DNA from 3 places in the Cryobacterium sp. CG_9.6 genome. Region 2 is predicted to be linked to each of the others. Evidence: riboswitches for the same ligand, from Rfam matches in the RefSeq annotation. Region 2 holds a riboswitch; each other region holds the start of a gene.
What was found. A riboswitch is a leader RNA that binds a small molecule or an ion and turns the genes downstream of it on or off. The one in region 2 is predicted to bind thiamine pyrophosphate.
Positions count from the first base shown of each region.

Region 1: linked by a shared signal. The riboswitch ahead of thiM (hydroxyethylthiazole kinase) and the one ahead of H4V99_RS16100 (ABC transporter substrate-binding protein) in region 2 are both predicted to bind thiamine pyrophosphate.
Region 3: linked by a shared signal. The riboswitch ahead of H4V99_RS10930 (ECF transporter S component) and the one ahead of H4V99_RS16100 (ABC transporter substrate-binding protein) in region 2 are both predicted to bind thiamine pyrophosphate.

Region 1 is NZ_JARXUZ010000001.1:3,049,254-3,052,520, forward strand. It holds gene thiD (bifunctional hydroxymethylpyrimidine kinase/phosphomethylpyrimidine kinase) at 1-371, opposite strand, end outside; gene thiE (thiamine phosphate synthase) at 368-1,033, opposite strand; gene thiM (hydroxyethylthiazole kinase) at 1,030-1,842, opposite strand; TPP riboswitch at 1,834-1,931, opposite strand; gene H4V99_RS14125 (bifunctional GNAT family N-acetyltransferase/ATP-binding protein) at 2,456-3,267, opposite strand, start outside.
Region 2 is NZ_JARXUZ010000002.1:98,670-101,936, forward strand. It holds gene H4V99_RS16095 (ABC transporter permease) at 1-724, opposite strand, end outside; gene H4V99_RS16100 (ABC transporter substrate-binding protein) at 732-1,793, opposite strand; TPP riboswitch at 1,832-1,941, opposite strand; gene H4V99_RS16570 (SDR family oxidoreductase) at 1,930-2,214, shown strand; gene thiE (thiamine phosphate synthase) at 2,291-2,935, opposite strand; gene thiO (glycine oxidase ThiO) at 3,083-3,267, shown strand, end outside.
Region 3 is NZ_JARXUZ010000001.1:2,365,050-2,368,316, reverse strand. It holds gene H4V99_RS10945 (DNA polymerase IV) at 1-1,223, shown strand, start outside; gene H4V99_RS10940 (hypothetical protein) at 1,233-1,505, shown strand; gene H4V99_RS10935 (hypothetical protein) at 1,571-1,753, opposite strand; TPP riboswitch at 1,797-1,904, shown strand; gene H4V99_RS10930 (ECF transporter S component) at 1,953-2,603, shown strand; gene H4V99_RS10925 (ATP-binding cassette domain-containing protein) at 2,607-3,267, shown strand, end outside.

The sequences.
Region 1 (3,267 bases), on a different contig from region 2:
ACCGGGTCGAGCACCACAATGGGCGGGCGGATGCGTCGCAGCCACCCGCTGACCTCGTCGATCACGTGCGCGTTGGAGAGCATGCCAATCTTGACCGCATCAATAACCACGTCGTCGCTGACCGCATCGAGTTGCTCTCGCAGAAAAGACACCGGCGGCACGTGCACGGCTCGCACACCCTGCGTGTTTTGGGCCACAAGCGCGGTGACCACGGCCATGCCGTAGCCGCCGTTGGCCGAGATGCTCTTAAGGTCGGCCTGAATGCCGGCACCGCCCGTGGGATCGGTTCCGGCAATGCTCAGCACCCGCGCAATCCGGCCCCCGCCCGGCCCAACTTTGGCCGCGCCCGCCCGCCCCGGCCGGACGCTCACGCGGCACCAGCCCAGGCCTGGGCGAAGGCCCGAGTAGCTTCTTCGGGGTCGGCCGCGGCGCAGATGGCCGACACCACGGCCATTCCCGCCGCTCCGGCGGCTCGCAGCGCCCCGGTATCGGCGAGACCGACACCGCCAATGGCCACACACGGCAACGACGTGGTAGCCGCGAGGCGTGCAAATCCGGCCACACCGAGCGGCTCCGGGTGGTCTTTCTTCGTGAGTGTGGGGCGGATCACGCCCATCCCGAGGTAGTCCACGGTTCCGGGTGCAAGCGCGTGCACCGCGTTCAGATGCGCCGGGTGGTTCGCCGTGAGGCCGAGCAGGGCGAGCGGGCCGATGAGCGTGCGTACGGCATCCGCTGGCAGGTCGGACTGGCCAACATGCACGCCGTCCACCGCCGCGCCAGCTGCCCGGGCCGCGAGGTACACGTCAACCCGGTCGTCAATCACGAGGGCGCACCGCCCGTCCGTGAGACGCGCCGCCGCCAGCAGCAGCGCATACAGTTCCCGCGTGGACGCGGTCTTATCGCGAATCTGCACGATGGACACTCCCCCCGCCACCGCGCTCTCAATCACCCCGAGCACGCCACGCGCACCGCTCAGGCCTGGGTCGGTCACCAAATAGGTGGATAGATCAGCGGATGCGCGCCGCACGCTCACGAGATCACCGCTAACGTGCGCACGTCTTCCGTCGTCACCGCGGCGAGGGCATCGAGGAACGCCACCGAAAAGCTGCCCGGCCCGCTGGCGACGAGCGCGGCCTGCTGCGCCGCAATCGTGTACACCGCGCACGCGGCGACGGTCGTGGCGAGCCGATTGACATGCAGAGACGCAAAGGCCGCCATCACCGCCCCGAGGGCGCAGCCGCCGCCGGTAATGCGGGTGAGGAGGGGCGTGCCGTTGGTGATGCGCACATCCGCTTCGCCATCGGTCACGATGTCGACCGCACCCGATATGGCCACGATCGATCCAAACTCGCGGGCCAGCGACCGCCCGGCTGCCAGCGCCGATTCGCCTCCGTCGGTGGCGTCGACGCCGCGCCCGCCCGCGCCCACTCCGGCGAGCGCCAGAATTTCGGAGGGATTGCCGCGAATAATCGTGGGTCGCAGCGCAACGAGCTCGTGCGCGAGTGCGGTGCGCACCGGCAATGCGCCAATGGCCACCGGGTCGAGCACCCACGGCGTACCCGAAGCGGATGCCGCCCGCGCCGTCGCGAGCATCGCCACGCGCTGCTCGGCGTGCGGCGTGCCCAGGTTCACGAGCAGCCCGCTGGCGAGGGGGGCGAACATCTCGGCTTCCGTGGGCAGGTCAACCATGGCAGCCGACACTCCCAGGGCAAGCAACGCGTTGGCCGTGAAGTTGGTCACCACGGCATTGGTGATGCACTGCACGAGCGGAGTTGTGCGGCGCAGATCGGTGAGGAGCTGTGCCGTGGCACGAGCATGGTCGTTCAACAAGCGAGAGTTCACTCGCGACATCCCTTCGCTAGTTCTGACTAGATCAGGTTCAACGGGTGTGTTCTCAGCCCTCGATCGCGACGGCACCCCGTGTCACACGTCCACCCTAGCGGGGCGGGCTATGCGTGTCCGTCTCCGGCCTTTGTTGTTGTCGCTACTTCAGGAGATCCTCCGAAACACGCACCCGCCGCCCCGGAAACACGCGGCAGGTGACCGGCGCCCGGCCGGATCTCCTGAACTAGCAACCAGGACTGGCCGCGCTGGCCCTCTGCGAGGCCCCCGCCGGGCGTGCTGCACCAGGCCTGTCCGCATCGGTCACGCCCGCCCCCCGTCGTTACTTCAGGAGATCCCCCGAACCACGCGCCCAGCGCCCCGGAAACACGCGGCACACGACTTGCGCCCCGCCGGATCTCCTGAACTAGCAACCACAACCGCCAGACAGACCGCCGCACAGGCTGCCACGGGCCCTTCCCGCACGCGCAGCAGCACGCTGCCCAACCTCGATCACGCCCGCCGCAAGTCGCTACTTCAGGAGATCCCCCGAAACAGGCACCCAGCGCCCGCGGAAACACGCGGCACATCACCCGACCCGAGCCATATCTCCTGAACTAGCAACCACACCCACCTACAGCCGGGCGAGGCGCTCGATATCCTCAAGGAACTCAGCGGCGACCTCGGCCGACACGGTCGTTCGGGTGGACAAGATGGCATCCTCATAGTCCGCTGTGCTCGGTCCTGCCATGGCGGAGGTGTCGGCAGAATCCAGCGACTGCTCGAGTGCGTTCTGTGACGCCCGGTGGGCGGCGTACTCGATGTCGGCCGGGGAGAACCCCTCGCTCTTCTCCACCAGAGTGGCGAGATCGACGACACCGACCACGGCCGACGGAATGTACCCGGCCCAGATGGCTTCGCGAGCGGCCACATCCGGAAGCCCGATCGGAATCACGTAGTCAAAACGTCCGTGGCGGAGGAAGGCCGAGTCGAGGGCGCGAATGAAGTTCGTGGCACAGACGAGCAGCCGGTCGGGCTGATCCCGGAACGCCGGAATGATCTTCAGCAGCTCATTAGTTACGCCCTGCATAGCCGAGGGCGGGTCACCCTGACGCTGGGCAGCGATCTCCTCCACCTCGTCGATGAACACCACGGCATGCTCGAGTTCGGCGATCTTCAGGAACGTTTCGCGCAGCGCGCCGGCCAGACCCTGCGGGTCGGCAGCGAGACGGGACGGGAACACCTCCACGAACGACCACTCCAGCCGCGACGCAATGGCCTTGGCAAACGTGGTCTTGCCGGTTCCGGGAGGGCCAAACAGCACCACGGCCTTGGGCGCCGAGACGCCATACTGCTCGGCCAGGTCGGGGTTGGCCAGCGGCAGCACGAGGCGCCGTTCGAGCAGCTCCTTCTCCCGTTGCATGCCGCCCACCTTGCTCCACAGGT
Region 2 (3,267 bases):
GGAACAGGCACACGCTCACGAACGCGGTCACCGCAACGGCAGCCAACACAAGATCGGTGCGAAAGGAGTTCTTCATCATCGCCATATAAATGCCCAGGCCTCGCTCGGCGCCGACGTACTCGGCAAAAATGGCACCGGTGACGGCGTAGGCGATTCCGATTCGAAGGGCCGTGAAGAACGAGGGAAGCGCCGACGGAAGACGCACGTACACGAACTGCTTCCACCGGTTGGCCCCCATGCTGCGCAGCAGATTGATCGCGTCCCGATCGGTGCGGTTGAAACCGTCAATCAGTCCGACCGTGACCGGAAAGAATGTCACCAGGGCGATGACGATGACTTTGGGTAGCAGTCCGAATCCGAACCAGATGACCATCAGCGGCGCGATCGCAATGATGGGTATGGCTTGGGATGCCACCAGCAGTGGCACCAGTGCTCGCCGCAGCCCTGGTGAAAAATCGATCAGGATCGCCAGCGTCCACGCGACGGTCAGGGAGACGGCGAAGCCGAGAAACGTTTCTTGCAGGGTGGGGAGCGTATTGTCCCAGATCGCGGTGCGGGCCTCCCAGCCCTGCTGAAGAATGCGTTGCGGTGAGGGCAGGATCGCCGGCTGCACTCCGCCTGCCGTCACCGCCACCTGCCAGGTAATCACGAGCGCGGTAAGGATCGCGGCGGGAGGCGCGAGCGCCGAGAGTACCCTCGTGCGGGGCGCTGGAGCCGGCTTCACGGTGATGCTATTTTTCGCTGAGGTACTGCTCGGTGAACAATGTCGACGTGTCCAGCGATGCCGTGAGCGGTTTGCCGTCTTCGTCGGCCAAGAGGCCGGCACGGTAGAGGAAATCGGCCAGCTGCTGCCAGGTTTCTGCCGACTGAGTGCCCACTTTACCGTTGGCATCTGTGAGGTAGGAAGCGCTCAGTTTTTCCTGGCTTTGGTAAACGAGTTCCGTGTTTTCGAAGACGCCGGGATTGGCATCGATCAAAATCTTCGCCGCGGCATCTGGATGATCGGCGGCGTACTGGTACCCCTGTTGCAGAGCCTGGACGAACTGAGCAGTGGGGACAGGGTGCTTGGCCGTCCAGGCCCGGTTTGCCTCGACGATCACCGAGTATTGGTCCGGTAGGCCATAGTCGTGCAGAGCGAAGAACTTCATCGGGGTGCCACGAAGAGCGGCGTCGATACCCTCCCAGGTGGTGAATGCCGAGGTGAAATCAACTTTGCCGGCATAAAGGGCCTCATAGGCGGAGGTGCCCAGCGTAATTTTCTTAAACTCGCCCGTTCCACCGTCGTTCTTGATGACATCCGCAGCCTCGGTGGGAAAAACTGCGCTGGGGTCTGCCATGCCGAGGGTCTTGCCGTCGAGGTCTTTGGGGCTGCGAATGTCGTCGCGGCTGGCCAGGACCCCGATCGCCGTAGCGTCGTGTTGCAGCACCGACATTACCGAGATGTTGTCCACACCCGCTGCCGCCGCGAAGGTGGCCACGTCCTGAAAGCTGATACCGAAGTCAGCTGAGCCGGCATTGATGAGTGCGTCAGTGGATGACTGGCTGTATGGAAGCACCGTCACCTCAAGTCCCGCCTGCGTGAAGTACCCCTTCTCAAGAGCGACATACAACCCGGTGTGATTGGTATTCGGTGTCCAGTCCAAGGCGAAGGCCACCGGAGTCAACGCGGTAGACGAGTCGGTGCCTGTCGCCGAGCCTGATGCGCAGCCGCTCAAAACGATCGCCGCGGCAAGAGCCAGCGCGCCGCCCGTCACCCTCGACGAGGGCGCACTTTTGGGTAGAGATGTTTGCACTGTCGTGCCCTCCTTGATTGTAGGAATATCAGGGCACGGGATGTGAAAGTTTGCCTCCCTGCGCTGGCATGATCCAGATCAGGTTCGACGGTCGAAGATTGATAATCTTCCTCTCAGCCCGGCTCACCGGACTCCCGTGTTCAAGACGAGTGTAACCAAGAAACAGCCAAGCCTGGACAAACAACGTGTTGGTTCACACTCAATGCGTGCGTACCAAGTCATCGAACATCATTATTGCGCCGCCGAGGAGGTTGCCGCCGAATCCCCACTGCGTCGAGTCACCACCCCGGAAGAGTTTGCAGACGCCGCGCTGTTCTTCGTCTCTACTTGGTCCCGTTCTGTGACGGGACAAAATCTTGTTTTTGACGGTGGCTTTGTCAACTTTTGGTTGACAGTACCAGCCGAGCTGAACCGAAACTAGAAGTAGAACTAGACCGTGTTCCCAGGGATTGGCACTCGGTCGGTGACGATTCAGAACTGAACGCTGAACCTGGACATTAATCCAGTGATGGCAGGTATGCGCGCAGTTCTTTCGCTGCTTCCGAGGGATCCTTCGCCTCGGTGATCGCGCGGACGACAACGACGCGGCTCGCGCCGGCCGTCACGACCTGCTCGATGTTACCGAGATGGATGCCTCCGATAGCAAACCAAGGCACGACACTTTTCTCAACGCGCACCTGGTTGGCGGCGTAGCTCACCAGTTCAGGCCCTACCGCGGCGCGGCCTGGTTTGGTCGGTGTTTCCCAGACCGGGCCGACACAGAAATAGTCCAGACTCAGATCGGTCACTGCCTTGTTCACTTGCTCGGGCGTGTGGGTCGACAAACCGACCATGGTCTTTTCACCCACAAGTCGGCGAGCGAGTGCCAACGGAAGATCTTTTTGGCCAATATGAAAGACCGGAGCCTGAGCGAGAGTCGCTATATCTGCGCGGTCGTTGACGGCCCAAAGCTTGTCATGCCGCTCTGCGGAACTGCGGAGCACCTGGAGAAGTTCTAATTCTTCGGCGGCCTCTACAGTTTTGTCGCGCAACTGAATTATGTCCACGCCTCCTTCAAAGGCCGCGTCGAGAAATGCAGCATAATCACCGCTGACTTTTCGGGCATCGGTGCAGAGATAGAGCTGAGCGCGATCACGAAGCATAGGCCCTACACTAGGGGTGATCTGCGGGAGCCTGCACCGACAAGGGAGACAGGCTGAGAGGGCATCGGTTATTTAGTTACCGGCCGACCGTGTTGTGCAAACAACTCACCTGATCCGGTTAGTACCGGCGGAGGGAAGGAACTGTCTTTGACTAAACCACACGTTTTATGCAGCGTTGATGTCGCTGTGATCGGTGCCGGCATTGTTGGCCTCGGAATCGCTTGGTCAGCGGCGCAGTCTGGGCGAACAGTCATCGTCATCGACCCGGCGCCAGCTTCGGGGGCGACGTATGCAGCCGCAGGTATGCTGGCTCCGGTCAGCGAGCTGCACTA
Region 3 (3,267 bases), on a different contig from region 2:
TCGACGATTCCACGGCCACGATTTTGCATGTTGACCTCGACGCTTTCTTTGTTTCCGTGGAGCTACTTGACCACCCGGAGTTTGCCCACCAACCGGTGATCGTGGGACACCGCGGTGGTCGTTCCGTCGTGACGGCGGCAAACTACATTGCGCGGCGGTTCGGCGTGAACTCCGCGATGCCCATGCTGCTGGCGCTGCGCAAATGCCCGCAGGCCGTGGTGCTCGAGCCGCACATGGCCGCGTACCAGCACTACTCCGAACGGGTCATGAGCATCTTCGACGACGTGACACCGCTCGTGGAACGCCTCGGCATCGACGAGGCATTTCTGGACGTGGCCGGCGCGCGCCGCCTGCACGGTTCTCCCGCTGTGATTGCGGAGCTGATACGTGCCCGCGTCTTCGCCGAGACCGGCCTGGTCTGTTCGGTGGGCGCGGCATCCACAAAATTTATCGCCAAGCTCGCCTCCGGGCTGGCCAAACCCAACGGTCTGCTCGTTGTGCCGGCTGAGCAGACGCTCAACTTTCTGCATCCGCTTCCGGTGAAATTCATGTGGGGCGTGGGGGCCACAACCGAGGAAGCCCTCGTTCGGCTGGGGCTCCGTACCATCGGCGATATTGCCCGCCTGCCCCTGCCCGCGCTGCAGCGGGCCGTGGGGGAGGCCTCCGGACACAAGCTGCACGAGCTGTCATGGGGGAGGGATGGCCGTGGTGTCACGCTGGTACGCGAGGAGAAGAGCGTGGGACACGAGACTACATTCGAGTACGACATGACGGATGCCGCGGCGCTGCGCAGCGAGCTGCTGCGGCTCTCCGATGCGGTCGCCGTGCGTCTGCGACGAGGGGGCCTGGTGGGGAGGCGCGTGGTGCTGAAACTGCGCTACCCGGACTTCACCACCGTGACGCGCTCCCGCACTCTGGCGGATCCGAGCAACGTAGGTCGCCGCATCTACGAGGAGGTGAGTGCGGCTTTTGAGCTGCTCGCGGCACCGGGAATTCGGGTGCGCCTGATTGGCGTGCGCATGGAACAGCTCTCACCGGAGGACAGCGCGGGCCTGGCCCTGTGGGATCCCGACGAAGACTGGCGCGAGGCCGAGCGCGCTGTCGACACCGTGACGGCGAAGTTCGGCCGTGGAGCCGTTCGCCCCGCCTCGCACATTGCGCCCACCTCACGCACCGCGCCCACTTCTCACACCGCGCCGGGAGCCGAGCCCAACCCGGGGTAGCCTGTTGTCATGACTAGCCTTCCGGAAAAGCTCGCAGAAATGTCCCGTTCAGCCGGCGTGAAGTCCGCCTACGGTGATCCGATTCAGATCGACGGGGTCACGCTGGTGCCCGTGGCGATCGTGAACTACGGTTTCGGCGGCGGAGACTCCGGCGACCAGGGTTCGGGCGGCGGCGGAGGTGGCGCTGCGATACCGATCGGCGCCTACGTGAAGTCGGCGGGCACCGTGCGGTTTGAACCGAACGTCATTTCACTGCTGGCCGTCGGCATCCCCTTCATCTAGGTGACGGGCCGTGTGCTGATCCGCATCATCCGCGCCCTGAAGAAGTAGGTCACCGAGAGCAGAAACTACGGGTTGCGCCGTCGACGCGAGCGGGGCCAGCGCGGCCGCAGCAGACGGCGCAGCCAGAGCGGCCAGTGCCAGGTGTCGTGCACGGGCAAACCCCTGGCAATGCGGCGCCGGCGACGAAGCGACGCCCGCAACAGCACCAGCATGATCGTCGCGGCGACGACCACAACCAGCATGCTCATGTACCCAAACCCATTCCGTGAGTCTAAGCGGGCAGCTAGACTGATGCTGAACACGGGAGTCCGGTTAACCGGGCTGAGAGGAAGCTAGCAGCTTCGACCGTCGAACCTGATCCGGATCATGCCGGCGCAGGGAGACTTCTCGTACCCGTGCCCCATCTGGGTCATCTTCCGATGATCCATCTTCGGAAAGGGCACGACAATGAACACAACCTCTACCCCCCTCGCAACACATCCGACGGCGACCAAGACCCGCACCTATCGCTGGCGCGTCGTGGACATCGTGGTCGCCAGTGTCATCGGCGTCGCGAGCGGCGTCATCTTCTGGGCCTGGGGCCTGGCCTGGACGCCGTTGAGCAGCCTCCTGGCCTTCACGCCGGGTCTCGGCGGTCTGCTGGCCGGCGGCTGGCTCTTCGCCGGAGTGCTCGGCGGACTTATCATTCGTAAGCCCGGCGCGGCCCTCTATACCGAGGTCATTGCCGCCGTCGTATCCATGCTCATCGGCACCCAGTGGGGCTTTGCCACTCTGATCTGGGGTGTGCTGCAGGGCCTCGGCGCCGAGCTGGTCTTCGCCCTGTTCTTCTACGCCAACTATCGGCTGGGAGTCGCCCTCCTCGCCGGCGCCGGCGCCGGGCTGGCTGTTGCGCTCTTGGACACCACCATCAGCTACGCGGCGCTCGACATGGGCTTCAAGACCGTGTACTTCGTGACGGCCATCATCTCGGGCACGGTGTTCGCCGGGCTGCTGTCCTGGCTTGCGGTGCGAGGACTGGCCCGAACGGGTGCGCTCAGCCGGTTTGCCAGCGGACGCGAGGTCACCCGCACCGTGGGCGCGGCGCCGACCGCGCTGTAGGGGATGACCACGATCATCTCCGATACCCGGGTCACCCCCGCCCGCATCACGGCCCGCGGCTGGGGCTGGCGGCACGCCGGCCGTTCCCGACCGGCCGTGTCGGCCCTCGACCTCGATATTGCACCGGGGGAGCGCGTGCTCCTTCTCGGGCCCAGCGGGGCCGGAAAGAGCACTCTGATGCACGCGCTTGCCGGCGTGCTCGGTGATGACGAGGACGGTGACTCCGCAGGCGACCTGCTGGTCGACGGTCGACGCGCTGCGGATGCCCGTGGCCGGGTTGGGTTGGTTCTGCAAGACCCCGATTCCCAGGTGGTTCTGGCACGAATCGGCGATGACGTGGCGTTTGGCTGTGAGAACCTTGCGGTTCCCCGTGCCGAGATCTGGCCGCGAGTGCGGGCCGCCCTGGCGGCCGTGGGGCTGGACCTGCCCCTGGACCACCCCACGTCTGCGCTGAGCGGGGGTCAGAAGCAGCGTTTGGCCCTCGCCGGGGTTCTCGCCATGTCGCCGGGGCTTCTACTGCTCGATGAGCCCACCGCCAACCTCGACCCGGCCGGTGTGGTTGAGGTTCGGGATGCGGTGGTGCGGGGACTCGACCGCTCCGGCGCAACGCTCATTGTCATTGAGCATCGCGTAGCGGTGTGGCAAGACGGGGTGGACCGGGTGA